2 regions of the Anoxybacillus sp. FSL W8-0382 genome follow, and region 1 is predicted to be linked to the other one. Evidence: predicted binding sites of a transcription regulator. Region 1 holds the regulator's gene; the other holds the start of a gene.

Region 1 (18,184 bases):
GAAAATTTAGCAACGGCCGTTACATTCGAAATTTGATTGAAAAAGCAATTCGAAAACAAGCGGTACGTCTGTTGCACGAAGGGCGTTACGATAAAAAAGAATTAATGATTATACGTGAACGTGACCTAGTTGTTGAATAAATAGGGGAGGGAAACCTTCCTTGTCGAAATTAACGAAGCGTTTGCGCCTGTCGTCCTCGCTTGGCAAAAAGAGATCGGTGCTCCCCTTTCGAAAGTGAACGTTAACGGTGGTGCTATCGCTTTAGGCCATCCGCTCGGCGCAACTGGCGTGAAACTGATGGCATCCCTCGTTCACGAACTCGAACGACGAAAGGGGCGCTACGGCTTATTAACGATTTGCATTGGGCACGGCATGTCCACTGCGACCATCATCGAACGGTGGGAAGAATAAAAAGAAATCGGATGTCTCCATCGAGACATCCGGTTTCAGTTTCCTGCCTTCAACGACTTATTTGGCAATTTCCAGTTATATGTATACGATAAAATGCGCAATGTTGCAACAATAACAAACAATACATACAAACTAATTGAAGAATGTGCGATTCCGGTTCCGACTGCAATGCCAGCGACAATGGCCCACACAGCATAAATTTCATCCCGTAATACGAGCGGTTTTCTTCCGGCCAATACATCGCGGATCATTCCCCCACCGCTCCCGGTCAATACAGCAGCGACGATGACTGCACTCAACGGACGATTCATTTGAACAGCATATAGCGCTCCTTGAATAGCGAACGCTGAAAGACCGAGGGCATCAAAAAAGTTCCCCCACCGCTGCCAATGTGGTAGCATTTTTTGCGGAAACAAATAGACAATCGTCATCGCAATAAACGCAATCAAAAAAAGAGTTTGTTGCTGCCAGAGGATCGATACAGGTACACCAATTAATACGTTGCGTACAGCACCGCCGCCGAATGCAGTTACAATCCCGAGAATATACACTCCTAAAACATCGTATTCTTCTTCCATAGCAACAATAGCTCCGCTAATTGCAAAGGCGATGGTGCCAATCATACTTAATACTTCCCAAGTCATCGTCGCATTCCTTTCTGTCTGTAACATCACGTTAAAATTTTATGTATAAAATATAAAAAAATCAATGCTCATTTTTCAGTCATAGCACTTTTACATAAGATTTGTTATGATGAGAACAGACGTTCAACAGGAAAGAGGGAAAATATGCAAAAAGAAAGAGTGATTATTGTTGGGTGTCAGTTACCACATGTTGATGATGAACGGTTTTCGTATTCGATGGAAGAGCTTTCCTCGCTCGTTCATACGGCAAATGGTGAAGTAGTCATAAGCCTCACACAAAGACGGGACACGATCCATCCGGCGACATATATCGGCAAAGGGAAAGTGGAAGAGCTTGTTCGACTTATTGAACAGTTTGAACCAGATGTTGTTATTTTTAATGATGAATTGTCACCAAGCCAAAACCGCAACTTAACAAAGGTATTAAACGTGCGTGTCATTGACCGGACGCAGCTTATTTTAGACATTTTCGCAAGCCGCGCCCGCTCTAAAGAAGGGAAATTGCAAGTCGAGCTTGCTCAATTGCAATACATCTTGCCGCGGTTAAGTGGGCAAGGTGTAGAACTCTCTCGTTTAGGTGGTGGAATTGGAACGAGGGGACCGGGGGAAACGAAACTAGAAACTGATCGTCGTCATATTCGTCGTCGCATCGATGAAATTAAAGCGCAGCTAAAAGCGGTCGTCGAACATCGTGGACGGTATCGTGAGCGGCGGAAGAAAAACGCTGTGTTTCAAATTGCGCTCGTCGGCTATACGAACGCTGGCAAATCAACGATTTTTAATCGGCTTACGAACGCGGATGCGTTGGAAGAAAATTTATTGTTCGCTACGTTAGATCCGCTCACTAGAAAGCTTGTGCTGCCAAGCGGTTATACCGCGCTGTTGACGGATACGGTCGGCTTTATTCAAGACTTGCCGACAACGCTCGTTGCAGCGTTTCGTTCGACGTTAGAAGAAGTGAAAGAAGCCGATTTGATTTTACATATTGTCGATTCATCGAATCCTGATTATATTCAACATGAACAAACGGTCTATCGCTTGCTTGAAGAATTGGAGGCGACGACCATTCCAATCGCTACTGTATATAACAAACGTGATATCACTCTTCCAAGCTTTGTTCCAAGCCCGAAAACAGACTATATATTAGTAAGTGCGTTTAGTGAACAAGATGTACAAAAGCTGCGCCGATTTATTGAATCACACATGATCGAAGCGATGGAACGTTACGATGTAGCGATTCCTGCATTTGAGGGGAAACTGCTCGCACAGCTAAAAGCAGAAACAATTGTGCAGCACATATATTACAATGAACAAAGTGGCATGTATGAATGTAGCGGCTACATATTGTCGGAACATCCACTTTTAGCACAACTAAAAACATATCAAAAATAGAAAGGGTTGTTTTATGTTTCAACATTTAACTCATGGAGAAAAAATTGAAGCGCTCGTCAAAGAAATTGAAGCACAAATTGCCCCAGTTCATCGGGCAATTGACGAGCGAATCGACTATAACCAATATCGTGTTTTGCAGAGTTTTCGTCACCATCAAGTGAGCGATGCTCATTTTATTCCATCAACGGGATATGGTTATGATGACATCGGACGTGATACGCTTGAAAAAGTGTATGCGGATGTATTCGGTGGGGAAGCGGCGCTCGTTCGCCCACAAATCATTTCCGGTACGCACGCCATTACGATTGCCTTATTTGGTATTTTACGTCCCGGCGATGAACTTTTGTACATTACCGGCAAACCGTACGATACACTCGAAGAAATTGTCGGCATTCGCGGCAAAGGTATCGGTTCGTTAAAAGAGTTCCATATCGGCTATCAGAGCGTACCGCTCACTCCAGAAGGAAAAGTCGATTTTGTAGCAGTCAAACAGGCGATCAACGAACGGACAAAGATGATTGGTATTCAACGATCGAAAGGGTACGATCCTCGACCATCGTTTACTATTGCCGAAATAAAAGAGATGATTGATTTTGTCAAAGCAATCAAACAAGACGTTATTGTGTTTGTTGATAACTGTTACGGAGAATTTGTGGAAAACCAAGAGCCGTGCCATGTTGGCGCCGATTTAATGGCGGGTTCACTTATTAAAAATCCAGGTGGCGGATTAGCAAAAACGGGAGGATATCTCGTCGGTAAAAAAGAATATATCAATATGTGTGCATATCGTATGACCTCGCCAGGAATTGGTGCGGAAGCAGGCGCCTCCTTGTACAGTTTGCAAGAAATGTATCAAGGCTTTTTCTTGGCCCCCCATATCGTTGGACAAGCGTTAAAAGGCGCGGTCTTTACTGCAGCTATGCTTGAACGAATCGGAATGAACACGTATCCGACGTGGGATGCGAAGCGTACGGACTTGATTCAGTCCGTGCAATTTGACGATGCAGAACAAATGATTGCGTTTTGTCAAGCCATTCAATTCGTCTCTCCTGTCAATTCGCATTTTACTCCATATCCGAATTACATGCCGGGTTATGAGGATGATGTCATTATGGCGGCGGGGACGTTTGTACAAGGGGCAAGCATCGAGCTATCAGCCGATGGCCCGATTCGGCCTCCATATGTTGCATACGTCCAAGGGGGACTAACGTACTCACATGTCAAAATCGCTGTTTGCATGGCGATTGATCGATTGCTCGAAAAACAATTGATTCAATTATAAAATCTCTCAGAAAAAAATATGTAATAAAATATAACGTATCATTGACATATAGAGTAACATAGAATAAAATAAAAGTACGTATTACGTAAGGAGGGGTCGACATGAATAGTCAAATTCGTCGCTCCATGCCGTTATTTCCTATCGGTATCGTTATGCAGTTAACAGATTTATCAGCACGTCAAATCCGTTATTATGAAGAACACGGTCTTATTTCACCTGCACGGACAGAAGGTAATCGGCGGTTGTTCTCGTTTAATGACGTGGATCGGTTGCTTGAAATTAAAGATCTAATCGAGCAAGGGGTTAATTTGGCGGGAATTAAACAAATTTTTGCTTCACGTCAGCAACAACACGCTGAAGCAACGCCACCTGTTGCGCCGAAAGTCATGAAGCAAGGTTTGTCGGAAGCGGAGTTGCGCAAACTTTTGCGTGCCGAGCTGATGCAAGCAGGTCGCTTTAATCGCGCTTCACTTCGTCAAGGCGATATCGCTCGTTTTTTTCATTAAAAAATTTATGTTTTTTAACATAAATGATCTTTTCATTTTGGGGGAGGAATATGTATGACTAAGTACACAAAAGAAGACATTTTTCGTATTGTAAAGGAAGAGAATGTAAAGTATATTCGCTTGCAGTTCACTGACATTCTCGGCACGATTAAAAACGTAGAAATTCCAGTGAGCCAGCTACAAAAAGCGCTCGATAATAAAATGATGTTTGACGGATCATCGATCGAAGGATTTGTTCGCATCGAAGAATCAGATATGTACTTGTACCCAGATTTAGATACATTCGTTATTTTCCCATGGACAGCTGAAAAAGGAAAAGTGGCACGCTTTATTTGTGACATTTATAATCCGGATGGTACACCGTTTGAGGGATGTCCGCGTTACAACTTAAAACGTGTACTAAAAGAAATGAAGGAGCTCGGATTTACAGAGTTCAACCTAGGGCCAGAGCCAGAGTTCTTCTTGTTTAAGTTAGATGAAAAAGGAGAGCCTACATTAGAGTTAAACGATAATGGCGGCTACTTTGACTTAGCACCAACCGATTTAGGAGAAAACTGCCGACGGGATATTGTATTAGAATTAGAAGAGATGGGATTCGAAATTGAAGCGTCTCACCATGAAGTTGCGCCAGGGCAACATGAAATTGACTTCAAGTATGCAAATGCGGTAAAAGCGTGTGATGACATTCAAACATTTAAGCTTGTCGTCAAGACTGTTGCACGTAAACACGGTTTGCACGCGACATTTATGCCAAAACCACTTTTTGGTGTAAACGGATCTGGTATGCATTGTAACTTGTCGCTCTTTAAAAATGGTGAAAATGCCTTTTTTGATCCGAACGGTCAGCTACAACTAAGTGAAACAGCATTACAGTTTATTGCAGGTGTGTTAAAACACGCGCCAAACTTTACAGCGGTAACAAACCCAACGGTAAACTCTTACAAACGTCTTGTTCCAGGCTATGAGGCACCTTGTTATGTGGCGTGGTCGGCACGCAACCGTAGCCCGCTTATTCGTATCCCGGCGTCACGCGGCATGAGCACACGCATTGAAGTGCGTAGCGTAGACCCAGCAGCTAATCCATACTTAGCGATGGCTGTATTATTGGCGGCCGGACTAGATGGAATTAAAAACAAGTTGACGCCTCCTGCGCCAGTTGACCGCAACATTTATGTGATGACAAAAGAGGAGCGTTTAGAAGAAGGTATTGTTGACTTACCTGCGACATTAGCAGAAGCGCTCCAAAACTTAAAATCGGATGAAGTAATTGTTAATGCGCTTGGTAAACATTTATTCGAACACTTTGTCGAAGCGAAAGAAATTGAATGGGATATGTTTCGCACGGCTGTGCATCCATGGGAACGTGAACAATATATGAGCCTTTACTAAAAAAGCTAACGGTTTTTCCGTTAGCTTTTTTCCGTTTCTTTTTCTTAATGGATAGATCGATATACGCCGATGACTTTTCCTAAAATTGTAGCGTTTTGGACAATGATCGGCTCCATTGAAGAGTTCTCAGGTTGCAAACGGATATGATCTTTTTCTTTAAAAAACCGTTTTACTGTCGCTTCATGATCTTCCGTCATCGCTACAACGATATCCCCATTATTTGCTGTTTGTTGTTGACGGACGATTACGTAGTCTCCGTCTAAAATACCGGCTTCAATCATGCTTTCTCCGACAATTTGCAACATAAATACTTGATCATCTGGTGAGACGAACCGTTCTGGGAGGGGGAAGTATTCTTCAATATTTTCAATTGCAGTAATTGGTTGTCCGGCTGTGACTTTTCCGACGATTGGGACATTGATGACATTTGTTCTCGGGATGGATTCATGTTCGTCCAAAATCTCAATGGCACGAGGTTTTGTTGGATCACGTCTAATGAACCCTTTGTTTTCTAAACGAGCTAAATGTCCGTGAACGGTAGAACTTGAAGCTAAACCAACTGCCTCGCCAATTTCCCTCACAGATGGTGGATACCCTTTCGTGCGCACTTCTTGTTTAATAAAGTCCAAAATTTGTTGTTGTCGTTTTGATAATTTCGCCATCTTTATACACCTCTTCCTTTTCAATCTTTGTCCACATTATAACATATATTCGTACATGGATACAAACATAAGTTCGAGAAATAGTTGACACGAACAAAAGTTCGCGTTATCATAAATACAAACAAATGTTCTTGGGGGGTAGGTTTGATGAGCAAAATACATTATATAATAATGATCTTATTTAGCTTTTTGTTTGTATGGGCATTTGTGCATGTCACACAATCTGTTGATAAAGAAAAATATGTGGAGATTACGGTATCAGCTGGCGATACACTATGGGGGCTTGCAGAGCAATATAAACATGAACATCAATTGTCACGGCAACAATTCATTGAATGGGTAATGAAAGTAAATAAACGTTCAGACGATCAATTGATCGTTGGTGAGAAAATTGTCATACCTGTGTTAAAATCAAATAGCGAAAATCAGCTCGTTGCTAATAAACCATAAAGAAAGGGATGACGGATGAACGCGATTATTTATTGTCGTGTAAGTACGACAAAAGAGGCACAAGAAACATCGCTGCAAAGACAAAAAGAAGAGCTTCAGCAACTTGCTAAGGAATACGAAATGAATGTGATCAAGATCATTGAAGAACAGGCAAGTGGTTACGACATTGAACGCGAAGGAATTATGGAGTTGCTTGATACGATGAAACAACATCGCATCGACGTCGTTCTCGTTCAAGATGAAACAAGACTTGGACGAGGAAATGCAAAAATTGCTCTTCTTCGTTGTTTACAAAAGGAAGGGATTCGCGTGTATACGGTAAGTCATCGCGGGGAGCTTCAATTATCAGAAGCAGACTCGATGGTGTTAGAGATTATTAGTATTGTTGAAGAATACCAAAGAAAGATACATAACTTAAAAATTAAACGCGGTATGCAACGAGCTGTCCAAAACGGATATCGTCCAGAAAACAATTTGCGCAACATTGGTGGACACGCTGGACGCGATCGGAAAGATGTGCCGATTGAAGATATTGTTCGTTTACGCCAAAATGGCTTAACGTTTACAGAAATTGCGGCTACGCTTCGTTCATTTGGTTATGATGTATCTAAAGCGACTGTTCATCGGCGATACAAAGAATACGAACAACTTGTCAACAAAGAAAAGTTTTTGTATGATGATACGAGCAAAAAAATCAATACAAAGGAATGAGGTTGAATGTTATCTTCTGAAAAAATTGCACGAATTAATGCATTAGCTAAAAAAGCAAAACTAGAAGGGCTGACAGCGGAAGAGAAGCAAGAGCAGCTGCAGCTCCGCGCTGAGTATATTGCAGCGTTTCGCGAGTCGATGATTGAAACGTTGCATGCTGTAAAAGTGATTGATCCAAATGGCAATGATGTCACACCAACAAAATTAAAGGATAGTAAGAAAAAACGCCTGCATTAATACGCCTATCATGGAGAGCATACAAGTATAGATGTTCTCTCTTTTTTTATCAGTTTGTCAAAAAAAAGTGTTGTGAATTGTTGTACATTTCATGTACTTTTCTATATCATAAAAGATGAGAATGTTTGCAAATGAAAGGATGAAGATGATGACACACTCTATCGAACAATTGTCGATTGCGGCAATTCGCACATTGTCGATCGATGCCATTGAAAAAGCAAATTCAGGTCACCCAGGAATGCCGATGGGAGCTGCACCGATGGCGTATACGCTATGGACAAAGTTTATGAACCATAATCCGCGCAACCCAAAATGGTTTAATCGTGACCGCTTTGTATTATCGGCAGGACACGGTTCGATGTTATTGTATAGCTTGCTTCATTTAAGTGGCTACGATGTTACGATGGAAGACATTAAGCAGTTTCGCCAATGGGGAAGTAAAACACCGGGGCATCCCGAATACGGTCATACACCAGGTGTCGAAGCAACGACTGGACCGCTTGGGCAAGGGATTGCGATGGCTGTTGGAATGGCGATGGCAGAGCGTCATTTAGCAGCTACATACAACAAAGACAATTTCGAAATTATTAACCATTTTACATATGCGATTTGCGGCGACGGTGATTTAATGGAAGGAGTTTCTGCTGAAGCTGCTTCGTTAGCTGGTCACTTAAAACTTGGCCGCCTCATCGTTCTTTATGATTCAAATGATATTTCGCTAGATGGCGAATTACATCTTTCGTTTTCAGAAAGCGTTGAGCAACGTTTCAAAGCGTATGGATGGCAATATATTCGTGTCGAAGATGGAAATAACATTGAAGAAATTGCTCAAGCGATTGCTGAAGCTCAAAAAGATTTGGAGCGCCCGACGTTAATTGAAGTAAAAACAATAATCGGTTACGGTTCACCAAACAAAGCGGGAACAGCTGATGTACATGGCGCTCCGCTAGGTAAAGATGAAATTAAGTTAACAAAAGAAGCATATAAATGGACGTTTGAAGAAGATTTTTACGTTCCAGATGAAGTATATGCTCATTTTGAAAAAGTAGTTAAAGAAGCCGGAGAGAAAAAAGAAGCTGAGTGGAATGCTTTATTTGCTGAATATGAAAAAGCATATCCAGATTTAGCGAAACAGCTAAAAATGGCGATTGAAGGTAAACTTCCTGAAGGTTGGGAAAAAGCGTTGCCTGTATATGCTGAAGGGAAGAGTCTAGCAACACGTGCTTCTTCTGGAGAAGTATTGAATGCTATCGCAAAAGTTGTGCCACAATTTTTAGGTGGATCCGCAGACTTAGCAGGTTCAAATAAAACGTTGATTAAAGGAGCAGGAGACTTCTTACCTGGAAGTTATGAAGGTCGTAACATTTGGTTTGGTGTACGTGAATTTGCGATGGGCGCAGCGTTAAATGGTATGGCGCTCCATGGCGGTGTAAAAGTGTACGGTGGTACGTTCTTCGTCTTTTCAGATTATTTACGTCCAGCGATTCGACTTGCTGCACTTATGGGATTGCCTGTCACATATGTATTTACGCACGATAGCATTGCTGTTGGTGAGGATGGTCCAACGCATGAGCCAATTGAACAACTCGCTTCATTAAGAGCGATGCCAAATGTATGCGTCATTCGTCCGGCAGATGCGAACGAAACAGCAGCTGCATGGCGGTTAGCGGTAGAATCTACGGATCGTCCGACAGCGCTTGTGTTGACACGTCAAAACCTTCCTACGCTAGCGACAACAGCAGAGCGTGCGTATGAAGGAGTGAAAAGAGGAGCGTATGTTGTTTCTGAAGCTCAAGGAGAAGTACAAGCCCTGTTGCTAGCATCTGGTTCAGAAGTTAGCCTAGCAGTAGAGGCACAAAAAGCGTTAGCGAATGAAGGAATTCATGTTTCTGTTGTGAGCATGCCTTCATGGGACCGTTTTGAGGCTCAGCCAGCTGAGTATAAAGAAAGCGTCATTCCAAAACGTGTGAAAAAACGTCTTGCGATTGAAATGGGCTCATCTCTTGGTTGGGAGCGTTATACAGGCGATGAAGGCGATATTTTAGCCATTGATCGCTTTGGAGCTTCTGCCCCTGGAGAAAAAATTATGCAAGAATACGGATTTACAGTGGAAAACGTTGTTGCCCGAGTCAAAGCGTTGTTAAACAAATAATAAAACGGGGAGATGAGCTCCCCGTTTTATTATCGCATAAAGATTTTTTACTGAACATATTGTACAAACCGTTATTGTTTAGTATAGTGTAGTGTAGACAACATGAAGGAGGAAAAAATATGTGGGAAATGATTTTAGTAGGCATTGTAGCGCTTGCTGCTGGCGTTGCGCTCGGATTTTTTATCGCGCGTAAAACAATGATGAACTACTTAAAGAAAAATCCACCGATTAATGAACAAATGATTCGAATGATGATGATGCAAATGGGAATGACGCCATCGCAAAAAAAGATCAACCAAATGATGAAAGCGATGAACAATCAGTTGAAATAAAGGTAAGGCACTCACAACGAGTGTCTTTTTTAGCATGGAAAGAAGCTGTTGCCCGTATTTGTATTTTTTTGATAAAATATAGCTAAATGAAGAAAGAATGGAGTGCCAATCATATGGACATTCAACTGTTTGTTGCGTTTGGGGCAGGTGTGTTGTCGTTTATTTCTCCTTGCTGTTTGCCGCTTTACCCAGCCTTTTTATCATATATTACGGGAGTTTCAGTTAGTGATTTAAAGTCTGATTATGCATTGTTACAAAAAAGAAGTTTGTTACATACGTTATTTTTTTTGCTCGGTTTTTCTTTTATCTTTATTGCGATCGGTTTCGGCACATCGATTCTTGGACGTTTTTTTCATACGTACCAAGATCTTATTCGGCAAATTGGTGCAATACTGATGGTGTTTTTCGGATTTGTTATTATCGGCATCTTTAAGCCGACCTTTTTAATGACGGATCGTCGTTTATCCTTTCAACAACGTCCATCAGGTTACATCGGATCTTTTCTTATTGGCATGGCGTTTGCTGCCGGTTGGACGCCGTGTACAGGTCCGATTTTAGTATCCGTGATTGCTCTAGCAGCGACAAACCCAAGTTTAGGTGTAGTGTATATGACGGCGTATTCACTCGGTTTTGCTTTGCCTTTTTTGCTTTTATCGTTTTTTATTGGGAAAATGGGTTGGATTCGGAAACATCATGTTAAGCTAATGAAAGTCGGCGGATATGTCATGATAGGCATGGGGGTTGTACTGTTTTTTGATTGGATGACGAAAATTACGATTTATATGACAAACATATTTGGTGGCTTTACAGGTTTCTAGTTTCTTATGGTGTGGAGGGAAAGGAAATGGCAGGAATTTTAATTGTCGATGATGCAAAATTTATGCGTATGACGTTAGCAAATATTTTGAAAAAAGCGAATCATGAAGTGGTTGGGGAAGCAGAAAACGGAAGGGAAGCTGTTGAATTATATATAGAGTTAAAGCCAGACGTGGTGACACTCGATATTACAATGCCAGTGATGAGTGGTCTTGAAGCTGTGAGGGAAATTAAACGTCATGATCCTCATGCGAAGATTATTATGTGTTCCGCGATGGGGCAACAAAAAATGGTTGTTGAAGCTATTGAAGCAGGGGCGCTAGATTTTATCGAAAAACCATTTGATGAAAGTCGCGTCATGGAGGCTATTCAACGTGTGTTACAGTAAGATGAGAAAGGAAGATTGATTTTGGCTATTTTTAGTTCGGTATTTGCGGTGTTTATGGCTGGACTTGTTTTCTTTATTCGCATGAAAGCAGCAGAAAAACCGACAAACGCCAAAAAAATTATATTACCCCCTATTTTTATGAGCACAGGCGCCCTTATGTTTCTTCATCCAATGTTTCGAGTAACGATGTTAGAATGTGTAGAAGCAGTTTTTGTTGGAGCGCTTTTTTCTATTTTGTTAATTAAAACATCTTCGTTTGAAGTTCGAGGCAACAAAATTTATTTACAACGTTCAAAAGCGTTCGCTTTTATTTTTGTTGGCTTAATTGTATTGCGTCTCGCTTTAAAGACATATTTAAGCCGCACCATTGAGTACGGAGAACTTGCGGGAATGTTTTGGATTTTAGCCTTCTCGATGATTGTTCCGTGGCGAGTGGCGATGTATGCATCATATCGTCGCCTCCAACGCGAAATAAAAGAAAAAAGCTAATCAGCAACAGGCGATTAGCTTTTTTTTGTTAGTAGTAAATGTTCGTATTTTGTAAAATCAATTTGTTTTTCTCTTAGCGCTTTAATTAAAAATTTATGATCGCGTTTTGGTGTAGCGAGAATATAACCACGAACAACTAAATCTTCTGTAATTCGATCCGCCTGTTCTTGTAAAGCCAATTCTCCAATTTTACCAGCGATTTTTTGTCGAGCAACATCACGAAATAGCTCAGGAACAGGGCGAACTAAATCTTCGAGTAATGCTTTTTCTTTTTCAGACCATAGATGCCGTGTTTGTTCAATGTAATATTGTTGCCAATCCAATTCCGACTTTCCATCCTCTTTTGGCAGCCGCTTTAAAAATTTCCGAAACATGAAGAAGCCACCGATCGACATCGTAACAAGAAGAAAAACGACCCAAAATAAAATAAACCATAAAAACCAACCTGTTAGCATATATTCCACCTCAACGTTTATTATGTAAAAAAACAATGGTAGAATCAAGTAAAAGAGCTGACAGTTGCGTCAGCTCTTTTACATATCGTGACTTGAGTTATGCTTTTGACGGGTATGATTTTGATTTTTTACTTTTTTTGAACCACTAAGCGGTTCTGGTTGTCCTGGGTTATCTCCTTTTGGGGCATTTTTACGCATGTCTTTGCTTGTATTTTTGTTCACGCGACACACTCCTTTCTTTCATATGATGGCATGATAAACTGTATTTATGCATATTTCACCCGTCAATAGGCACGATAATAATAAAAAGAGGGGAGTGAAAGCGATGCCTTATCATAAAAATAAGCAACAGGCGTTTGAAGCTGCACAACAAGGAACAATGGAGGCAAAAGAATGGTATGATCATCTGGTGAAAAGTGACGCAGACTATGGAAGTCAGTTGCATCATCTAAAGCAAGAAGTAAACGAGGCGTTTGAACAAATTAATAACGCGCTTGAAGTAGCCTCGGAAAAACAACGCAAACAGCTTGAACAATTTCGTCATGATTTGCAAGCGATTGTCGAAGAAGTGAACATGTATGAATAATCCCGCTTCAAGCGGGATTATTGATTTTTCTTTCGTTTTTTATTATTTTGTTTTTGAGCTTCGGTGAGTGGCTCGTTGGAGAGCTCCTCATTGTAGCCAGCACCTTTTCCTTGTGCGCTCGCATCGTTCATGCCAGGAATGACATGATTTGCTTTTCTTTTTACCATCTTTTTTCACCTCCTACAACTATTGTTGGAAATAGAGCAAAAAAATATGCATTTATCTGAAACTTATAAACAATTATTATTTACTTATGGAGAGCATTGTATTAAGATAAAAGCGTAGGAATTTTGTGGGTGTGGGAGAAGATGATTTGTTAGAAGGGGGTAATACATAATGGTGAAAAATGATGTATTTCAAGCGCGTGATACGTTTGAGGTGAACGGGAAAAAATATCATTATTATCGTTTACAAGCGCTTGAAGAAGCAGGAATCGGAAATGTATCGCGTCTTCCGTATTCTATTAAAGTGCTTCTTGAATCAGTACTTCGTCAAGTTGATGGACGTGTCATTACGAAAGAGCATGTTGAAAATTTAGCGAAATGGGGAACGAGCGAACTAAAAGATGTAGACGTTCCGTTTAAACCATCTCGCGTCATCTTGCAAGACTTTACAGGTGTCCCTGCTGTTGTTGACTTAGCTTCTATGCGAAAAGCAATGGCCGACATCGGCGGAGATCCGTATGAAATCAACCCCGAAATTCCTGTTGATCTTGTGATTGACCACTCTGTCCAAGTGGATAAAGCAGGGACAGAAGATGCGCTCGAGTATAACATGAATTTAGAATTTGAACGCAATGCAGAGCGCTATAAGTTTTTAAAGTGGGCACAAAAAGCGTTTAGCAATTATCGTGTTGTTCCTCCAGCAACAGGTATTGTGCATCAAGTCAACTTAGAGTATTTAGCGAATGTGGTGCATGTTGTTGAAGGGGAAAATGGTGAGTATGAGGCGTTCCCAGATACGCTTGTTGGCACAGACTCCCACACAACAATGATTAACGGTATTGGCGTACTCGGTTGGGGTGTTGGTGGTATCGAGGCGGAAGCAGGCATGCTTGGACAACCGTCCTACTTCCCAGTACCAGAAGTAATCGGTGTGCGTTTAACAGGAAAATTACCAAACGGTACAACGGCAACAGACCTTGCGTTAAAAGTTACACAAGTGCTTCGGAAAAAAGGTGTTGTCGGTAAATTTGTTGAGTTTTTCGGCCCAGGTGTTGCGACGCTGCCATTAGCCGACCGTGCAACTGTGGCCAACATGGCGCCTGAGTATGGTGCAACGTGTGGCTTCTTCCCTGTTGACGCAGAGGCGCTTGATTACTTGCGTTTAACAGGTCGTGACGAGCAACATGTTCAAGTCGTTGAAGCATATTGTAAAGCAAACGGTTTGTTCTATACTCCAGATGCACAAGAACCTGTATTTACAGATGTCGTTGAAATTGACTTATCAGAAATTGAACCAAATCTTTCTGGACCAAAGCGTCCACAAGATTTAATTCCGCTTTCAAAAATGAAAGAATCGTTCCGTCAAGCCGTAGTTTCCCCGCAAGGAAATCAAGGCTTTGGCTTGACTGAAGCAGATTTTGATAAAGAAATCACAGTCACGTTAAACGGCGAAGAAGTAAAAATGAAAACAGGTGCGATTGCGATTGCAGCGATTACAAGCTGTACAAACACGTCTAACCCATACGTGTTAATCGGTGCAGGCTTAGTGGCGAAAAAAGCGGTGGAAAAAGGATTGAAAGTACCAAAATACGTAAAAACATCACTTGCACCTGGTTCGAAAGTCGTCACAGGATATTTAAAAGATTCAGGTCTTCTCCCTTACTTAGAGCAAATTGGCTTTAATATTGTCGGTTACGGTTGTACGACATGTATCGGTAACTCTGGTCCGCTTGCTCCGGAGCTTGAAAAAGCGATTGCCGAAAACGATTTGCTTGTCACGAGCGTATTGTCTGGTAACCGAAACTTTGAAGGGCGTATTCATCCGCTCGTCAAAGGCAACTATTTAGCATCACCGCCGCTTGTCGTGGCATACGCTCTTGCCGGAACAGTCGACATCGATTTGTTAAATGATCCGATCGGTAAAGATCAAAACGGCAATGATGTGTACTTTAACGACATTTGGCCATCTACAGAAGAAGTGAAAGAAGTTGTGAAAAAGACGGTGACACCAGAATTGTTCCGTAAAGAATACGAGCGAGTATTCGACGATAACGCGCGATGGAACGCGATTGAAACGACGGACGAGCCGCTTTATCAATGGGATGAAAACTCAACATATATTCAAAATCCGCCATTCTTTGAAGGATTATCGCCAGAAGTGGAAGAAGTAAAACCACTTGTTGGTTTGAGAGTGGTTGGAAAGTTTGGCGACTCTGTTACAACAGACCATATTTCGCCAGCTGGATCGATCGGGGTAAACACGCCAGCAGGACAATATTTAATTTCTAAAGGTGTTGATCCGAAAGACTTTAACTCGTACGGTTCTCGACGTGGTAACCACGAAGTAATGATGCGCGGTACGTTTGCAAACATCCGTATTCGCAACCAAATCGCGCCAGGTACAGAGGGTGGCTATACAACATATTGGCCAACAGGCGAAGTCATGTCGATTTACGATGCTTGCATGAAATATAAACAAGATGGTACAGGGCTTGTTGTTATTGCTGGAAAAGATTACGGAATGGGAAGCTCACGCGACTGGGCGGCAAAAGGAACATACTTGCTCGGTATCAAAACGGTTATTGCGGAAAGCTTTGAACGTATCCATCGTTCAAACCTTGTACTTATGGGTGTGTTACCACTCCAATTCAAAGAAGGGGAAAATGCTGAGACGCTTGGATTGACAGGTAAAGAAGTATTTGAAGTGCATATTGATGAAAACGTCAAACCGCGCGACTACGTCAAAGTAACAGCGACAGACGAGCAAGGAAACAAAAAAGAATTTGAAGTGCTTGTTCGTTTCGATAGCGAAGTAGAAATCGACTACTACCGTCATGGTGGAATTTTGCCGATGGTATTGCGCGAGAAGTTAAAACGATAAGAAGAGAGCGATCTGCTCTCTTCTTTATTTTGTGTTTGTCTTTTTCGCTGCGTTTTCTAATGCACTTTTTGGATCAGGGGTAAATGTGGCATCATATCCTTGTGGATTGACGCTTGGAGCGTTTTGCCCACGATTTCTTCCGTTATTTTTACTCATCATGTCCACCTCCTGCGCATATTGTATCCGTCTTTTTCAAAAAATATATATAAGAGGAGGCAGTGACGTCAACTACCCCCACTTAGCTAACGCTTGAAGTGAGGGCTTGCAACTCCCCAGAAGTGCAAACGGATTTCGTCCTCCTTCCTTGACTTGGGGTTGCATCAGGGGCAGGTTGACGACTACCCAACGACGCAGGTCATGCCTGCATCGTTACCGATTCTCTCGGTGTGTCTGTTGGCAGTACTTGGCTTCCACACACAACAGACGGACCTACGCTCGATGTTTTACGGTTACAACGTTTCCTGTAACCAACTCCATACATCGAGTAGCAGTTATTGGAGTGCCTTTATTGAACGGTTTTCTCCACGCCTTTATTATATCATACACAAAAGAAAGGGGGAACGCGCATTCCTCTCCCACTTACTCCCTTTGGTCGTTGAAGTGGGAGTCTCCTGCGCGAAATAGGATGAATCGAGCCATTCAAACAGCATTGTGTACAATTGCTTTAGCCCAATTTTTAAAAATTCCATTGACGAAAAGAAAAACGAAAAAGTGGGATTGGTCGCTTTTTTTTGAAACGGGAGGCATGCCAAGTTCACATTCTGCAGGTGTTACCTCCCTTGCCACATATGTTGCTTTAAAAAGAGGAGTGCATAGTATAGATTTTGCCCTTGCAGCCATTTTTGGTTTAATTGTTATGTATGACGCCCAAGGAGTGCGTCATCAAGCAGGAGAGTTAGCTATTCGTGTGAACGAATTAACTGAGGAAATCGAACGGTTAAAAGGTGCTCAAGACGACGGAAAGTTGGACCGAAAAGAGGAGTTGTTGCGCGAACGGCTTGGTCATCAACCAATTGAAGTGATTGGAGGGGCGTTTCTTGGTATCGTTACAGGAGGATTATCTTATGTAATAAGTAGGTGGAAGCGCTTGCTATGAGAGGTGAGCGCTCTTTTTTCTTTGCCATATATGTTGAGGGAGTTCTGACAAAATCATCCCTAATAAAATAAGTCCAGCTCCAAATAAGGCCGCTTGTTGAAGATACTCATCATTCCATATATATGCAGTTAGAGCCGCAAAAACAGGTTCTAAAGCGAAAATTAAGGCAACACGTGTCGGTGATGTATATCGTTGAAAATGCGTTTGAATAAAGAAAGCAATCGTTGTTGCGAATAGTGCGGTGATGAGTAGAGCCAGCCACACATCAAATTCAAAAAAAGTGGATAGTGGAATAAGAGACCAGTCTTCAAACAAATATGAACATATAAAACAAATGATGGATACTGTTTGAACTTGAATCGTTGTTAGTAGGATAGGTGAAAATTTTGTTGCATATATGCTTGTCGTTACGATATGTAGCGAGAAAGCGATAGCGCACAAAAAGACGAACACATCTCCTTTATTGATCGACATATCTCCGCTTGCGGTTAAAAGATATAGTCCGCATGTAGCGAGTATGCTTCCGACAACGGCGTTAAACGAAGGTCTTCGCTTTAAAATGATAAATGAAAGGAAAGGAACGATAACAACATTTAACCCGGTAATGAATCCCGCTTTTGATGAAGTCGTATACAATAAGCCAATCGTTTGAAAGGTATATCCAAGACATAGCCATATACCAAGAAGCAATCCAGCACATATAAGTTGTCGATCGAGAGGTTTACGTTCGAAGATAAGCACCCAAGCCCATAGCAGTACGCTAGCGATCGCAAAACGTACGCCATTAAACATTAACGGAGGTAAAAAAGCAATGGCGTTTTGAACGATGACAAACGTAGCCCCCCAAACAAATGCAACAAATAATAAACTAATATCAGCTTTGTATTTCATTTGACTCTCCTTTACAAAAAATGTTGTATAAGACAAAAGTCTCATACAACATTTTACCATTATTCTGTATATTTTGGAGATATTTTTTTTGCAAAATATACAAAAGGTGTATCCAACATTGCAACAATCCATTTTAGTACATACGTTGTCATAAAAATTTGTATCCAATCATGCAACGGAAATACACCGAGAAATGCAATGGATGTGAAAACGAATGTATCGATCAATTGGCTAATCATTGTGCTTCCAT
Region 2 (12,827 bases), 930 kb from region 1:
AGCAACATAACAAATCCATTCGTTGAAAAAGTGCTAGAATACGTATATATTCTTGTCGGCTCGGCCGTTGTGGCCGTTGCGTTCAATTTATTTTTACTTCCGAATCGTGTCGCATCAGGTGGGGTAAGCGGCATCAGTACGATTTTACATGCGACGCTCGGTTGGCAGCCAGCGTACGTACAATGGGCGCTTAACATTCCATTATTTATCGCAGGTGTGCTATTGCTCGGAAAGCAGTTTGGTGTCAAAACATTAGTTGGTACTGCCTTTTTACCGTTTATCGTTTATTTGACACATGATGTGGCACCAGCAACGCATGATCCGTTGCTTGGGGCATTATTTGGCGGCATTGGCGTCGGCGTAGGATTAGGCATTGTTTTTCGTGGTCGCGCATCGACAGGGGGAACCGATTTAGCTGCTCAAATTATTCATAAATATACAGGGTTATCGTTAGGGACGTGCGTCATTTTAATTGATGGCTTAATTGTTTTAACAGCGGCGTTTGTGTTTGATTTAGAACGGGCGCTATATGCATTAATTGCGTTATTTGTGACGAGTAAAACAATTGACTTTGTTCAAGTTGGTTTCGGCAATTCAAAAATGGCGATGATTATTACAACGAAAGAAGAACAAGTGCGAGAAGCGATTTTGCATAAAATTGACCGCGGTGTGACAAAACTACATGCATACGGCGGATATACAGAAAAAGAGCGCACGATGCTCATGTGCGTTGTGGCACAAAGTGAGTTCACAAAATTGAAACAATTAGTGAAAACCATTGATCCGTCTGCATTTGTCGTCGTTATGGATGCAGCAGAAGTGCTTGGGGAAGGATTTAAACGTGCCTAACGTAAAAATGATACGATATAATAGAAATGTATGAAAATGTTTACAAGGGGGATATACGTATGAAGAAAAAGCTACTTAGTTTATTCGCTGGTACAGCGATTGTGTTAGCAGCCTGTGGTGGGGGGGATAGCACAAGCGAAAAACCAGCAAACGGCGGAGGGGATACCGCTTCAGCAGCGGAAGCCGTTTACAAAAAAACGTGTGCAAGCTGCCATGGACAAAACTTAGAAGGCGGCGTCGGTCCAGCGCTTGATAAAGTAGGCGGAAAATATTCGCAAGATGAAATTAAAGATATTATCGCAAATGGTCGCGGGGGCATGCCCGGTGGCTTACTCAAAGGCGACGATGTAGATAAAGTAGCGGAATGGTTAGCTGCGAAAAAGTAAGAGGATGCGATTTTGTGCATCCTCTTTTCATTTGTAACACTCTTGAAATATAACTGTAAATAAAATTCGCCCCCCTTTTTGTCGGAAATGATGATATAATGAACAAGGCGAGAATTTTGCAGGAATATGTAGAAAAACATCGAATACTTAGGTGGTTGCTTATGATTGAGATGCAAGATGTATATAAAACATACCCGAACGGAGTGATCGCATTAAACGGCATTTCCGTTCGCATTAAGCAAGGTGAATTTGTATATGTCGTCGGTCCGAGCGGTGCTGGGAAATCGACGTTTATTAAAATGATGTATCGCGAAGAGAATCCGACAAGCGGCAAAATTATGATTAACGGCGTGAACTTAGCGAATATAAAAAATAGCAAAGTCCCTTTGCTTCGCCGAAATATCGGGATCGTCTTCCAAGACTTCAAGCTTCTTCCAAAGTTAACGGTGTATGAAAACGTCGCGTTTGCTTTGGAAGTTATTGAGGAATCGCCAAAAAACATTCGCAAGCGCGTCATGGAAGTGCTTGACTTAGTGCGACTAAAACATAAAGCGCGCTTTTACCCTGATGAATTGTCTGGAGGAGAGCAACAGCGGGTGTCGATCGCTCGTTCAATCGTCAACAACCCAGCAATTGTTATTGCTGATGAACCGACGGGAAATTTAGATCCAGATACATCTTGGGAAATTATGGACATCTTCGAGCGAATTAACGATCGTGGAACGACGATTGTCATGGCAACACATAACCGTGAAATCGTCAATACGATTCGCAAGCGCGTCATTGCGATTGAACGCGGGAAAATTGTGCGCGACGAAGTGAAGGGGGAATACGGTTATGAGGCTTAACACCCTTCGTCGTCATTTTCGTGAAAGTTTTAAAAGTCTCGGACGAAACGGTTGGATGACGTTTGCGTCCATTAGTGCTGTTACGGTGACGCTTTTGCTTGTCGGCGTGTTTCTCGTCATTATGCTCAATATTCAACATATAACGAAGCAAATTGAGCGCGATGTTGAAATTCGTGTGCATGTTGATTTAAGTGCAACAGACGCAGACAAAGATGCGCTTCGAGCCAAGCTTGAAGCTCTTTCTGGCGTGGAAAAAGTGGCGTATTCATCTAAAGATGAAGAGCTACAAAAATTGATTGAAAGCTTTGGAGAAGATGGTCAATCGTTCCGTCTATTTGAACAAGACAACCCGTTAAGCGATGTATTTATTGTGAAAGCAAAAAATCCGCTTGATACAGAAAAAATCGCAAAACAAATTGAAACTTTGCCTTCTGTCAGCAAAGTCAAATACGGGAAAGGACAAATTGAAAAGCTATTTGCGGCAACGACGACGATTCGCAACGTCGGATTGGCGCTCATTGTCGGATTATTATTTACGGCGATGTTTCTCATCTCAAATACGATTAAAATTACAATTTTTGCCCGTCGTCGTGAAATTGAGATTATGAGATTAGTAGGGGCGACTAACGGATTTATTCGCTGGCCGTTTTTCCTTGAAGGGCTATGGCTCGGTGTATTAGGTTCGATTGTGCCAATTGCCATCGTCCTGTCCGCCTATTCGTACATATTTGATTTATTGTACCCGAGATTAAAAGATACATTTTTTCAACTTCTCCCATTTTATCCGTTTGCATGGCAAGTGGCGGCTGTGCTCGTCTTATTAGGTGCATGTATCGGCATATGGGGAAGCATGATGTCCGTCAGACGATTTTTAAAAGTATAGAAAGAGAGAGGGGTTTACGGTGCGAAAAAGATGGGGAACGATTGTTGTCGCTGTGATGTTGCTTGTTTCGAGTGTAGCTGCGCCTGCGCATGCGGTGACGAAGCGCGATATTCAACAGAAAAAAGAAGAAATAAAAAATGTACAACAAAAGCAGTCAACGATTGAAAATAAAATTGAACAGTCGCAACAAGAAATTGAGCGATTGAAAGCAGAACAAGAGCAATTAGATGCAGAAATTAAAAAGCTAGATTTAGCGGTAGAAGAAACAAGCGCCAATATTCGTACAAAACAGCAAAACATTGAAGAAACGAAACAACAAATTGTTGCGCTTCGCAAAGAAATCGAGGAAGTCACAGCGCGCATTGAGCAGCGCAATGAGTTGTTGAAAGAGCGGGCGCGTTCGCTGCAAGAAAGCGGAGGAGTTGTCAGCTATTTAGACGTGTTGCTTGGTGCGAAAAGTTTTAGCGATTTTATTGATCGAATGAGCGCTGTTGCGACCATTTTTGAGGCAGACCGTCAAATGATTAGAGAGCAAGAAGCAGATAAAGCGCTAAAGGAAGCGAAAGAGGAAGAACTAAACGATAACTTAGTTCGCTTGCAAGAGCAGCTAAATGAGCTACAAAAGTTAAAACAAACGTTAAACGAACAAATTGCAGCGAAAGAAAAATTAATGGCACAGTTAAAAGAAGAGCAAAAACATGAGGAAGAAAAACAGCTCGCTTTAGAAGAAGAAAAAGAGTTGCTTGAAAAACAAGAAGCGGCGATGAAAAACCAATTGCAAGAAATGATTCGTCGCCAAAAAGAACAGGAAGAAGCGCGGAAACGAGCATTATCAAGCCGCGGATCGTCATCAGAGAGCGGTGGCAGTTTGCCTCCTGTATCTGACGGGGCGTTTATGCGTCCAGCGAACGGTCCAATTACATCGACATTTGGCCCGCGTTGGGGTGAATTCCACTACGGTGCAGACATTGGTAAGCGTGGTGCTAGCGTTCCTGTCGTGGCAGCTGCTGACGGGTATGTTTACCGCTCATACTATTCCCCGAGTTACGGAAACGTCATTTTTATCATGCATTATATTGATGGGCAAGTGTACACGACAGTATATGCCCATCTTGAGTCCCGCCTTGTTGGTGAAGGACAAAACGTCAGCAAAGGTCAAATGATCGGCTATATGGGCAACACAGGTCGTTCGTTTGGTGCACACTTGCATTTTGAGTTGCATCGTGGGCCTTGGAATGCATCAAAATCGAATGCGGTAAATCCAATGCAATACGTTCCGTTTTAAAGCACAGCTTGCCTGCTGTGCTTTTGCGTATTGGTTGAGAAAACGGTACGCTCGGTGTAAAATAAATACATCTTCATCAGTTATGAACAGTACAAGCTATTCATATAATGAAAACAAACAGGCATCGCACACGGTGTGATGCCTTTCATGTATCGAAGGGTGAGGAGGCAAAACATGAATAAAAAAACAATCGCAGCACTCATGGCTTTATCGATGTTGTTCGGATCTGGGGTGACGTATGTCGGGATGCAGTCGCTTTCTTCCGATACGTCAACGATGACGATCAACATCCCAACAACAACGGAGAAGCCATCGAACGAAGAACTACAAAAAATTGAACAAGCATACAGCATGATTAAACAAAAATACGTTCAAAACGTAGATGAAAAGCAGCTCATTGACGGTGCGATTCAAGGAATGATTGCGACGTTAAAAGATCCATACTCCGTTTATATGGATAAAGAAACAGCGGAGCGGTTTAACGAGTCGCTTGATTCTTCTTTCGAAGGAATTGGAGCGGAAGTGAGCATGGTCGACGGCAAAGTGACGATCGTTGCCCCATTTAAAGGGTCGCCTGCAGAAAAAGCTGGGCTTCGTCCAAACGATCAAATTATTAAAGTGAACGGCGAAAGTTTAGAAGGACTTGACTTATATGAAGCGGTATTAAAAATTCGTGGGAAAAAAGGAACGATTGCTCGTTTAGAAGTCATTCGTCCGGGAGTTAGCGGCGTTTTAACGATTGAAGTCGTTCGTGACGAAATTCCGATCGAAACGGTATATGCGTCCATAAAGGAAGTGAACGGCAAACGAATCGGCTATATTGAAATTACATCGTTTGCGGAAAAAACAGCAGAGGATTTTAAAAAGAAGTTATCCGAGTTTGAGAAAAAAGGAATCGCAGGGCTCATTATCGACGTGCGCGGCAATCCGGGAGGGTATTTACAAAGCGTGGAAGATATTTTAAAAGATCTTGTTCCGAAAGATAAACCGTACGTGCAAATTGAAGAACGTGATGGTGATAAACAACGCTTCTTCTCCAATATAACGAAGAAAAAAGATTATCCAATTGTTGTGCTTATTGATAACGGAAGCGCCTCGGCATCAGAAATTTTAGCCGCAGCGTTAAAAGAAGCAGGCGGCTATCCGCTTGTTGGTGAAAAAACGTTCGGAAAAGGAACGGTACAACAAGCGTTGCCGATGGATGATGGCAGCCATATTAAATTAACGTTATATAAATGGCTCACACCGAACGGAAATTGGATTCATCAAAAAGGCATTGAACCGGATGTGAAAGTAAAACAGCCTGACTTTTTCTATGCTCATCCGCTTCAAATCGATAAGCCGTTGGCATATGACATGAACAACGAACAAGTGAAAAGCGCACAACAAATGTTAAAAGGTCTCGGTTTTGACCCAGGTCGCGAAGATGGCTACTTCAGCAAACAGACCGAGCAAGCTGTTCAATCGTTCCAAAAAGCAAACGGCTTACAAGTGACAGGAAAAATTGATAAACAAACAGCGAATATGTTGCAAACAAAAGTGATGGAAGCGGTTCGTGACGAACGATATGACGAGCAATTGAAAAAAGCATTACAGCTTATTGCGAAATAAAAAGGTCCCCCTGTCCGTTTTGAAGGCAGGGGGACACTTTTATAAAAAGAGGCTAATAATGCCACGTCGTGTTTGTTTTGGTTGCTCATGAACAAGTTTCGTTTGTTGTTGATGTTCGAGGTCAACAATTCGTTGCTCGAGCCGTTGGATGTATTGGAGCATGTCTTCTATTTCTCGCCGATGTTGCAATAGTTGAAACGAGACAACGTCATCTGCTTTTTGGTCAATTTTTCGTTCGAGTTCATTGAGACGTTGTTCTACCTCTTCCCAATCGACATGTTCCTTCTCTTCTTCCTCTATGCCGAGAAACTTATATTTTTCTAGTTGTTCGACCGCTTCGTTCGTAAACACATAATGTCCTGTCTCGTTTTTTTTGCATGGAATGTTATACTTTTTTACCCACCGTTGCACCGTTTTTGTCGATACCCCAAGTCGTTTCGCGACCGCGCTCGTCTTTAGTTCCATTGTCCCACGCTCCTTCCGAATGATATGTTGAAAAAAGTTAGACATTTTTTATGAAACTCCTTGCATGTTGACAAAACTAGTGCTTATTCGGCAAAGAAAGTGAATTTTCGTCAACAATAAATGCTTGAAATTTGTTACAATACAAAATAGACCACCCGAAAAAATGGAGTTGATGGAAATGGAAGCATGGGGATTTGTGTGGTTAAAAGCGCTCGGAACGTTTTGGTTACAACCGTTGTTATATTATGCAATCATATTTGCATGGTTTATTGGCTGGCGTCGTGTGCAACGCGAAAGACGGGATTTTCATACGCGCGTCTATCGTTCTTCTCGTGAGCTGCGTGCACTCATTCGCTCACGCAGTTGGCTTGCCATTGTTTTTTCAATTGTAACCGTTGGCGTTGGACTTGTCATTCCGAATGATACGCTCGTTTTTTGGACGATTGTGACGATCGTATGCAGTTTTTTTATGCAGCTTCGGCTGTTATCGCCTGCATATGTAGGTAGTATCGTTATATTTACCGTTAGTTTTTTTGCGCAAATGGAGTGGGCACAGCCATTTTTTGCGCGCTTTTTCCCGCATATGACGGAAACAAATGTGACTGCCATCGCGCTTTTAATCGGATTGCTTTTGTTTGTCGAAATGTGGCTCGTTTACCGTGAAGGAGCAGAGCTTAGCTCGCCGCGGCTTGTAACGAGCAAGCGGGGACTTGTCATCGGTGAACAAATGATGCAACGTCTTTGGCTCGTACCTTTTATTATTCCTGTGCCAGGAGAGGGAGTGACGCCGTTTGGAGCGTGGTGGCCGATCATTTCAGGCGGTGAGACGTATTCGCTCGTTCTCGTGCCGTTTTTACTTGGGTTTTCCCAACGCGTGCAAACAGGAATGCCTATTTATTTAGTGAAATGGACAGCGAAGCGTATCGGCTGGCTAGCATCGGTTGTTAGCTTATTGGCTATCGGCAGCTACTGGTTGAAGCCGCTTGCGATCGTTAGTGCTGTTGTGGCTATTTTATGGAGAGAGTGGATTGCTTTATCAGCAAAGTTGTATGAACAAAAGCGCCCTCCGTATTTTACAAAACGAACGAATGGGCTTGTTATTTTAGGCGTGTTGCCGGATACGCCAGCACATAAAATGGCGCTTTCGGTCGGAGAAGTAATTGTGAAGGTAAACGGTATACCGGTCGTGACGGAAGATGAATTTTACGCAGCATTGCAACATAATCGTGCATTTTGTAAGCTAGAAGTATTAAACGAGAGCGGGGAAGTTCGCTTTGCGCAATCGGCTTTATTTGAAGGGGAACATCACGAACTCGGGCTGTTATTCGTAAGAGATGAGGGATAGTATGTGGTTTTTGTTAGCGTTAATTGTACCGGCGTTGCTAGTTATTTTATTTACGCGGGTGACGTATAACCATTATGTCGGTACACTGCTTACTGTCGCGTTGCTCGTAGCATCGTATGTGAAAGGATATACCGATCAATTGTATGAAATTGTTGCTGATATAGCGTCGCTCATCGTCGGATTTTTATATGCGAAACGAATGGTAGAAAAGCAAAAACAGTCGTAAACCTGTCCAAATGGGCAGGTTTTTTCATAGAATATTTGTTCGTATTTTTCGCTTTTCGGTTTCGTCATATGGTACAATGAAAATAGAAATGAAGTGGAGGGACGATTGTGGACACATTTCAATTAGTATCCGCTTATAAGCCGCAGGGCGATCAGCCGAAAGCGATCGCGAAGCTTGTCGAAGGGATTCAACAAGGAAAAAAACATCAAACGTTGCTTGGAGCAACAGGAACAGGAAAAACGTTTACGATTTCAAACGTCATTCAACAAGTGAATAAACCGACGTTAGTCATTGCGCATAATAAAACGTTAGCAGGGCAATTGTATAGCGAGTTTAAACAATTTTTTCCGCATAACGCGGTCGAATATTTTGTCAGCTATTACGATTATTATCAGCCGGAAGCGTACGTTCCGCAAACAGATACGTATATTGAAAAAGATGCAAGCATTAATGACGAAATTGATAAATTGCGCCATTCCGCAACGTCTGCGCTATTTGAACGACGCGACGTCATTATTATTGCAAGCGTTTCGTGTATTTATGGTTTAGGTTCTCCAGAAGAATATCGCGAACTTGTCGTTTCGCTTCGCGTCGGCATGGAAATCGAGCGCGATCATTTGTTGCGCCGACTTGTCGACATTCAATATGAACGAAACGATATTGATTTTCGTCGCGGAACGTTTCGGGTGCGCGGAGATGTCGTCGAAATTTTCCCTGCCTCACGCGATGAGCATTGTATTCGCATTGAGTTTTTTGGTGATGAAATTGAGCGCATTCGCGAAGTGGATGCACTCACAGGACATGTGATGGCAGAGCGAGAACATGTGGCGATTTTCCCAGCATCCCACTTCGTCACACGTGAAGAAAAAATGAAGCTGGCCATTGAAAATATTGAAAAGGAATTAGAAGAGCGGCTTCGCGAGCTGCGTGAACAAGGAAAATTGCTTGAAGCGCAGCGATTAGAACAACGGACGCGCTACGATATTGAAATGATGAAGGAAATGGGATTTTGTTCGGGCATCGAAAACTATTCGCGTCATTTGACGTTGCGTCCACCAGGCTCAACGCCTTATACGTTGTTAGATTATTTTCCTGACGACTTTTTAATTGTGATTGACGAATCGCATGTGACATTGCCGCAAATTCGCGGCATGTATAACGGTGATAAAGCGCGAAAAGAAGTGCTTGTTGAACACGGCTTCCGTTTGCCATCGGCGCTCGATAACCGGCCATTGACGTTTGAAGAATTTGAACAAAAAGTGAATCAAGTGATTTACGTATCTGCGACACCAGGTCCGTATGAGCTTGAACATTGTCCAGAAGTCGTTGAACAAATTATTCGTCCGACAGGATTGTTAGACCCGACGATTGATGTGCGACCGATCGCAGGGCAAATTGACGATTTAGTCGATGAAATTCAAAAGCGCATCGCTCGCAAAGAACGCACGCTTGTGACGACGTTGACGAAAAAAATGGCGGAAGATTTAACCGATTATTTAAAAGATATCGGCATTCAAGTGGCGTATTTGCATTCGGAAATTAAGACGCTAGAACGAATTGAAATTATTCGCGATTTACGATTAGGCAAATATGATGTGCTCGTCGGCATTAACTTATTGCGAGAAGGGCTTGATATCCCAGAAGTGTCGCTTGTAGCGATTTTAGATGCCGATAAAGAAGGGTTTTTACGTTCTGAGCGCTCACTCATCCAAACGATTGGACGAGCGGCGCGCAACGCGAATGGGCATGTCATTATGTATGCCGATACGATCACGAAATCAATGGAAATTGCGATCAATGAAACGAAGCGGCGACGTGCGATTCAAGAAGCGTATAACCGTGAGCATGGCATCGTGCCAAAAACGATTCAAAAAGACATTCCAGATGTCATTCGTGCGACATTTGCCGCGGAAGAAAAAGAAGCGTATGAAACGAAAGATGTCCGTCATTTATCAAAAGAAGAGCGCCTTGCGCTTATTGCCAAACTCGAACAAGAAATGAAAGAAGCAGCCAAAGCTCTTCATTTTGAACGTGCTGCCGAACTGCGCGATCTCATTTTAGAATTGAAAGCGGAGGTGTAACGAATGGATCATATCGTCGTCAAAGGTGCACGAGCGCACAATTTAAAAAATATTGATGTCGTCATTCCGCGCAACAAGCTCGTTGTGCTTACCGGCTTATCGGGCTCGGGAAAATCATCGCTTGCATTTGACACCATTTACGCGGAAGGGCAGCGGCGATATGTCGAATCGTTGTCGGCATACGCCCGGCAATTTTTAGGGCAAATGGATAAGCCTGATGTCGATTCGATTGAAGGGCTGTCACCCGCCATTTCAATCGATCAAAAAACGACAAGCCGCAACCCACGATCAACAGTTGGAACAGTGACGGAAATTTACGATTATTTGCGCTTATTGTTTGCGCGTATCGGACGTCCGATTTGTCCGACGCATGGCATTGAAATTACGTCGCAAACAATTGAACAAATGGTTGACCGCCTGATGCAATATCCAGAGCGGACGAAAATGCAAATTTTAGCTCCGATCGTTTCGGGAAGGAAAGGGACGCACGTCAAAACGTTAGAAGAAATAAAAAAGCAAGGATATGTACGCGTGCGCATCGACGGGGAATTGCGCGATGTATCTGAAGACATCGTACTTGAAAAAAATAAAAAGCATTCGATCGAAGTGGTCATCGACCGCATCATCATGAAAGAAGGTATTCAGTCGCGCCTGGCTGATTCGCTTGAAGCGGCGTTGAAGCTTGCGGACGGTAAAGTGCTCGTCGATGTCATCGGACAAGAAGAGTTGTTATTTAGTGAACATCACGCTTGTCCACACTGCGGTTTTTCAATCGGTGAACTAGAGCCGCGTTTATTTTCGTTTAACAGCCCGTACGGTGCGTGTCCATCGTGCGACGGGTTAGGGGCAAAGTTGGAAGTCGATCTCGATTTAGTCATTCCAAATAAAGAACTGACGCTTCGTGAACACGCGCTCGCGCCATGGGAACCACAAAGCTCGCAATATTATCCGCAGCTGTTAGAAACGGTATGTCGTCATTACGGCATTGATATGGACGTGCCTGTGAAACAGTTGCCAAAACAACAGCTCGATCTTTTATTGTATGGATCGAACGGTGAGAAAATATATTTTCGCTATGAAAACGACTTCGGCCATGTGCGCGAAACGTATGTGGAGTTTGAAGGTGTCGTGCGCAACGTCGAACGCCGTTATCGCGAAACGACATCGGATTATGTGCGTGAACAAATGGAAAAATATATGACCGAACAACCGTGTCCGGCGTGCGATGGCAACCGTTTGAAAAAAGAAAGTTTAGCGGTTTTCGTTGGCGGCAAACATATCGGGGAAGTGACGGCGATGTCGGTCAATGAAGCGCTGACGTTTTTTGAAACGCTTCAATTGACGGAAAAAGAACAAAAAATCGCTCATTTAATTTTGCGTGAAATTGTTGAGCGTCTCGGCTTTTTAAAAAATGTTGGGCTCGATTATTTAACGTTAAACCGCGCGGCAGGGACATTGTCAGGTGGAGAAGCGCAACGTATTCGATTAGCGACGCAAATCGGATCGCGGTTAACCGGTGTATTATACGTATTAGACGAACCGTCAATCGGACTTCATCAGCGTGATAACGATCGGTTAATTGCGACATTGCAAAACATGCGTGATTTAGGAAATACGCTCATTGTCGTCGAGCACGATGAAGATACGATGCTTGCGGCAGATTATTTAATTGACATCGGACCGGGAGCAGGGGCGCACGGAGGAGAAGTTGTCGCTGCAGGTACACCTGAACAAGTGATGAATGATCCACATTCATTAACCGGTCAATATTTATCAGGGAAAAAGTTTATTCCGCTCCCGATTGAACGAAGAACGCCAGACGGTCGTTGGCTTGAAGTCGTTGGAGCTAGGGAAAACAATTTAAAAAACGTCGATGTTCGCATTCCTCTCGGGCTGTTTGTTGCGGTGACGGGGGTATCCGGTTCGGGAAAAAGTACGCTCATTAATGAAATTTTGCATAAAGCGTTAGCGCAAAAGTTACATCATGCAAAAGTAAAACCGGGAGAGCATACAGACATTCGCGGCATTCACTATTTAGATAAAGTCATTGACATCGACCAGTCGCCAATCGGCCGAACACCGCGCTCCAATCCGGCGACGTATACGGGCGTTTTTGATGATATTCGTGATCTATTCGCAACGACAAATGAAGCGAAAATGCGTGGATATCAAAAAGGACGGTTTAGTTTTAATGTGAAAGGCGGTCGCTGTGAAGCGTGTCGTGGCGATGGGATTATAAAGATCGAAATGCACTTTTTGCCGGACGTATACGTGCCATGTGAAGTATGTCACGGTAAACGATATAATCGCGAAACGTTGGAAGTGAAATATAAAGATAAAAATATCGCTGAAGTGCTCGATATGACAGTAGAAGAAGCGCTGACGTTTTTTGAAAATATCCCGAAAATTAAACGAAAGTTACAAACACTTTACGACGTCGGACTCGGCTATATGCAACTCGGACAGCCAGCTACAACGCTTTCTGGTGGCGAGGCGCAGCGGGTGAAGTTGGCATCTGAATTGCATCGTCGTTCGACAGGAAGAACGTTATACATTTTAGATGAGCCGACAACAGGTTTGCATGTGGATGATATTGCCCGTTTATTACATGTTCTGCAACGGCTTGTAGAACAAGGAGATACGGTGCTTGTCATCGAGCATAACTTAGACGTCATTAAAACGGCAGACTATATTATTGATCTTGGACCAGAAGGCGGCGATGGGGGTGGACAAATCGTTGCGGTAGGTACGCCAGAAGAAGTGGCGCAAGTTGAGCGATCGTATACCGGGAAGTATTTGCAGCCAATTTTGGCACGCGATCGCGAACGCATGCGCCAACGTATACCGA

The links. Region 1 encodes LexA, which represses DNA repair genes until DNA is damaged. Its sites were predicted from a motif close to CGAACATATGTTCG; they were not measured.
Region 2: uvrB (excinuclease ABC subunit UvrB) is a predicted target of LexA. The motif match lies at 7,927-7,940, and genes of this name have one in related genera.

The regions. Positions count from the first base shown of each region.
Region 1 is NZ_JBBOPX010000001.1:1,542,512-1,560,695, reverse strand. Features, by position in the region: gene spoVK (stage V sporulation protein K) at 1-140, shown strand, start outside; partial or broken gene NSS60_RS08295 (steroid 3-ketoacyl-CoA thiolase) at 160-411, shown strand; gene NSS60_RS08290 (trimeric intracellular cation channel family protein) at 447-1,055, opposite strand; gene hflX (GTPase HflX) at 1,200-2,447, shown strand; gene NSS60_RS08280 (methionine gamma-lyase family protein) at 2,461-3,729, shown strand; gene NSS60_RS08275 (MerR family transcriptional regulator) at 3,831-4,235, shown strand; gene glnA (type I glutamate--ammonia ligase) at 4,290-5,624, shown strand; gene lexA (transcriptional repressor LexA) at 5,669-6,286, opposite strand; gene yneA (cell division suppressor protein YneA) at 6,434-6,736, shown strand; gene NSS60_RS08255 (YneB family resolvase-like protein) at 6,752-7,447, shown strand; gene NSS60_RS08250 (DUF896 domain-containing protein) at 7,454-7,684, shown strand; gene tkt (transketolase) at 7,833-9,836, shown strand; gene NSS60_RS08240 (YneF family protein) at 9,956-10,168, shown strand; gene NSS60_RS08235 (cytochrome c biogenesis CcdA family protein) at 10,282-10,986, shown strand; gene NSS60_RS08230 (response regulator) at 11,013-11,372, shown strand; gene NSS60_RS08225 (CcdC family protein) at 11,394-11,861, shown strand; gene NSS60_RS08220 (DUF2621 domain-containing protein) at 11,876-12,316, opposite strand; gene NSS60_RS08215 (small acid-soluble spore protein P) at 12,395-12,538, opposite strand; gene NSS60_RS08210 (hypothetical protein) at 12,642-12,902, shown strand; gene sspO (small acid-soluble spore protein O) at 12,920-13,069, opposite strand; gene acnA (aconitate hydratase AcnA) at 13,239-15,947, shown strand; gene sspL (small, acid-soluble spore protein L) at 15,972-16,103, opposite strand; gene NSS60_RS08190 (divergent PAP2 family protein) at 16,573-17,043, shown strand; gene NSS60_RS08185 (DMT family transporter) at 17,038-17,934, opposite strand; gene NSS60_RS08180 (queuosine precursor transporter) at 17,994-18,184, opposite strand, start outside.
Region 2 is NZ_JBBOPX010000001.1:2,475,079-2,487,905, reverse strand. Features, by position in the region: gene NSS60_RS13210 (YitT family protein) at 1-849, shown strand, start outside; gene cccB (cytochrome c551) at 909-1,235, shown strand; gene ftsE (cell division ATP-binding protein FtsE) at 1,397-2,083, shown strand; gene ftsX (permease-like cell division protein FtsX) at 2,073-2,966, shown strand; gene NSS60_RS13190 (murein hydrolase activator EnvC family protein) at 2,986-4,251, shown strand; gene NSS60_RS13185 (S41 family peptidase) at 4,426-5,862, shown strand; gene NSS60_RS13180 (MerR family transcriptional regulator) at 5,902-6,327, opposite strand; gene NSS60_RS13175 (PDZ domain-containing protein) at 6,506-7,672, shown strand; gene NSS60_RS13170 (CsbA family protein) at 7,674-7,898, shown strand; gene uvrB (excinuclease ABC subunit UvrB) at 8,006-9,979, shown strand; gene uvrA (excinuclease ABC subunit UvrA) at 9,983-12,827, shown strand, end outside.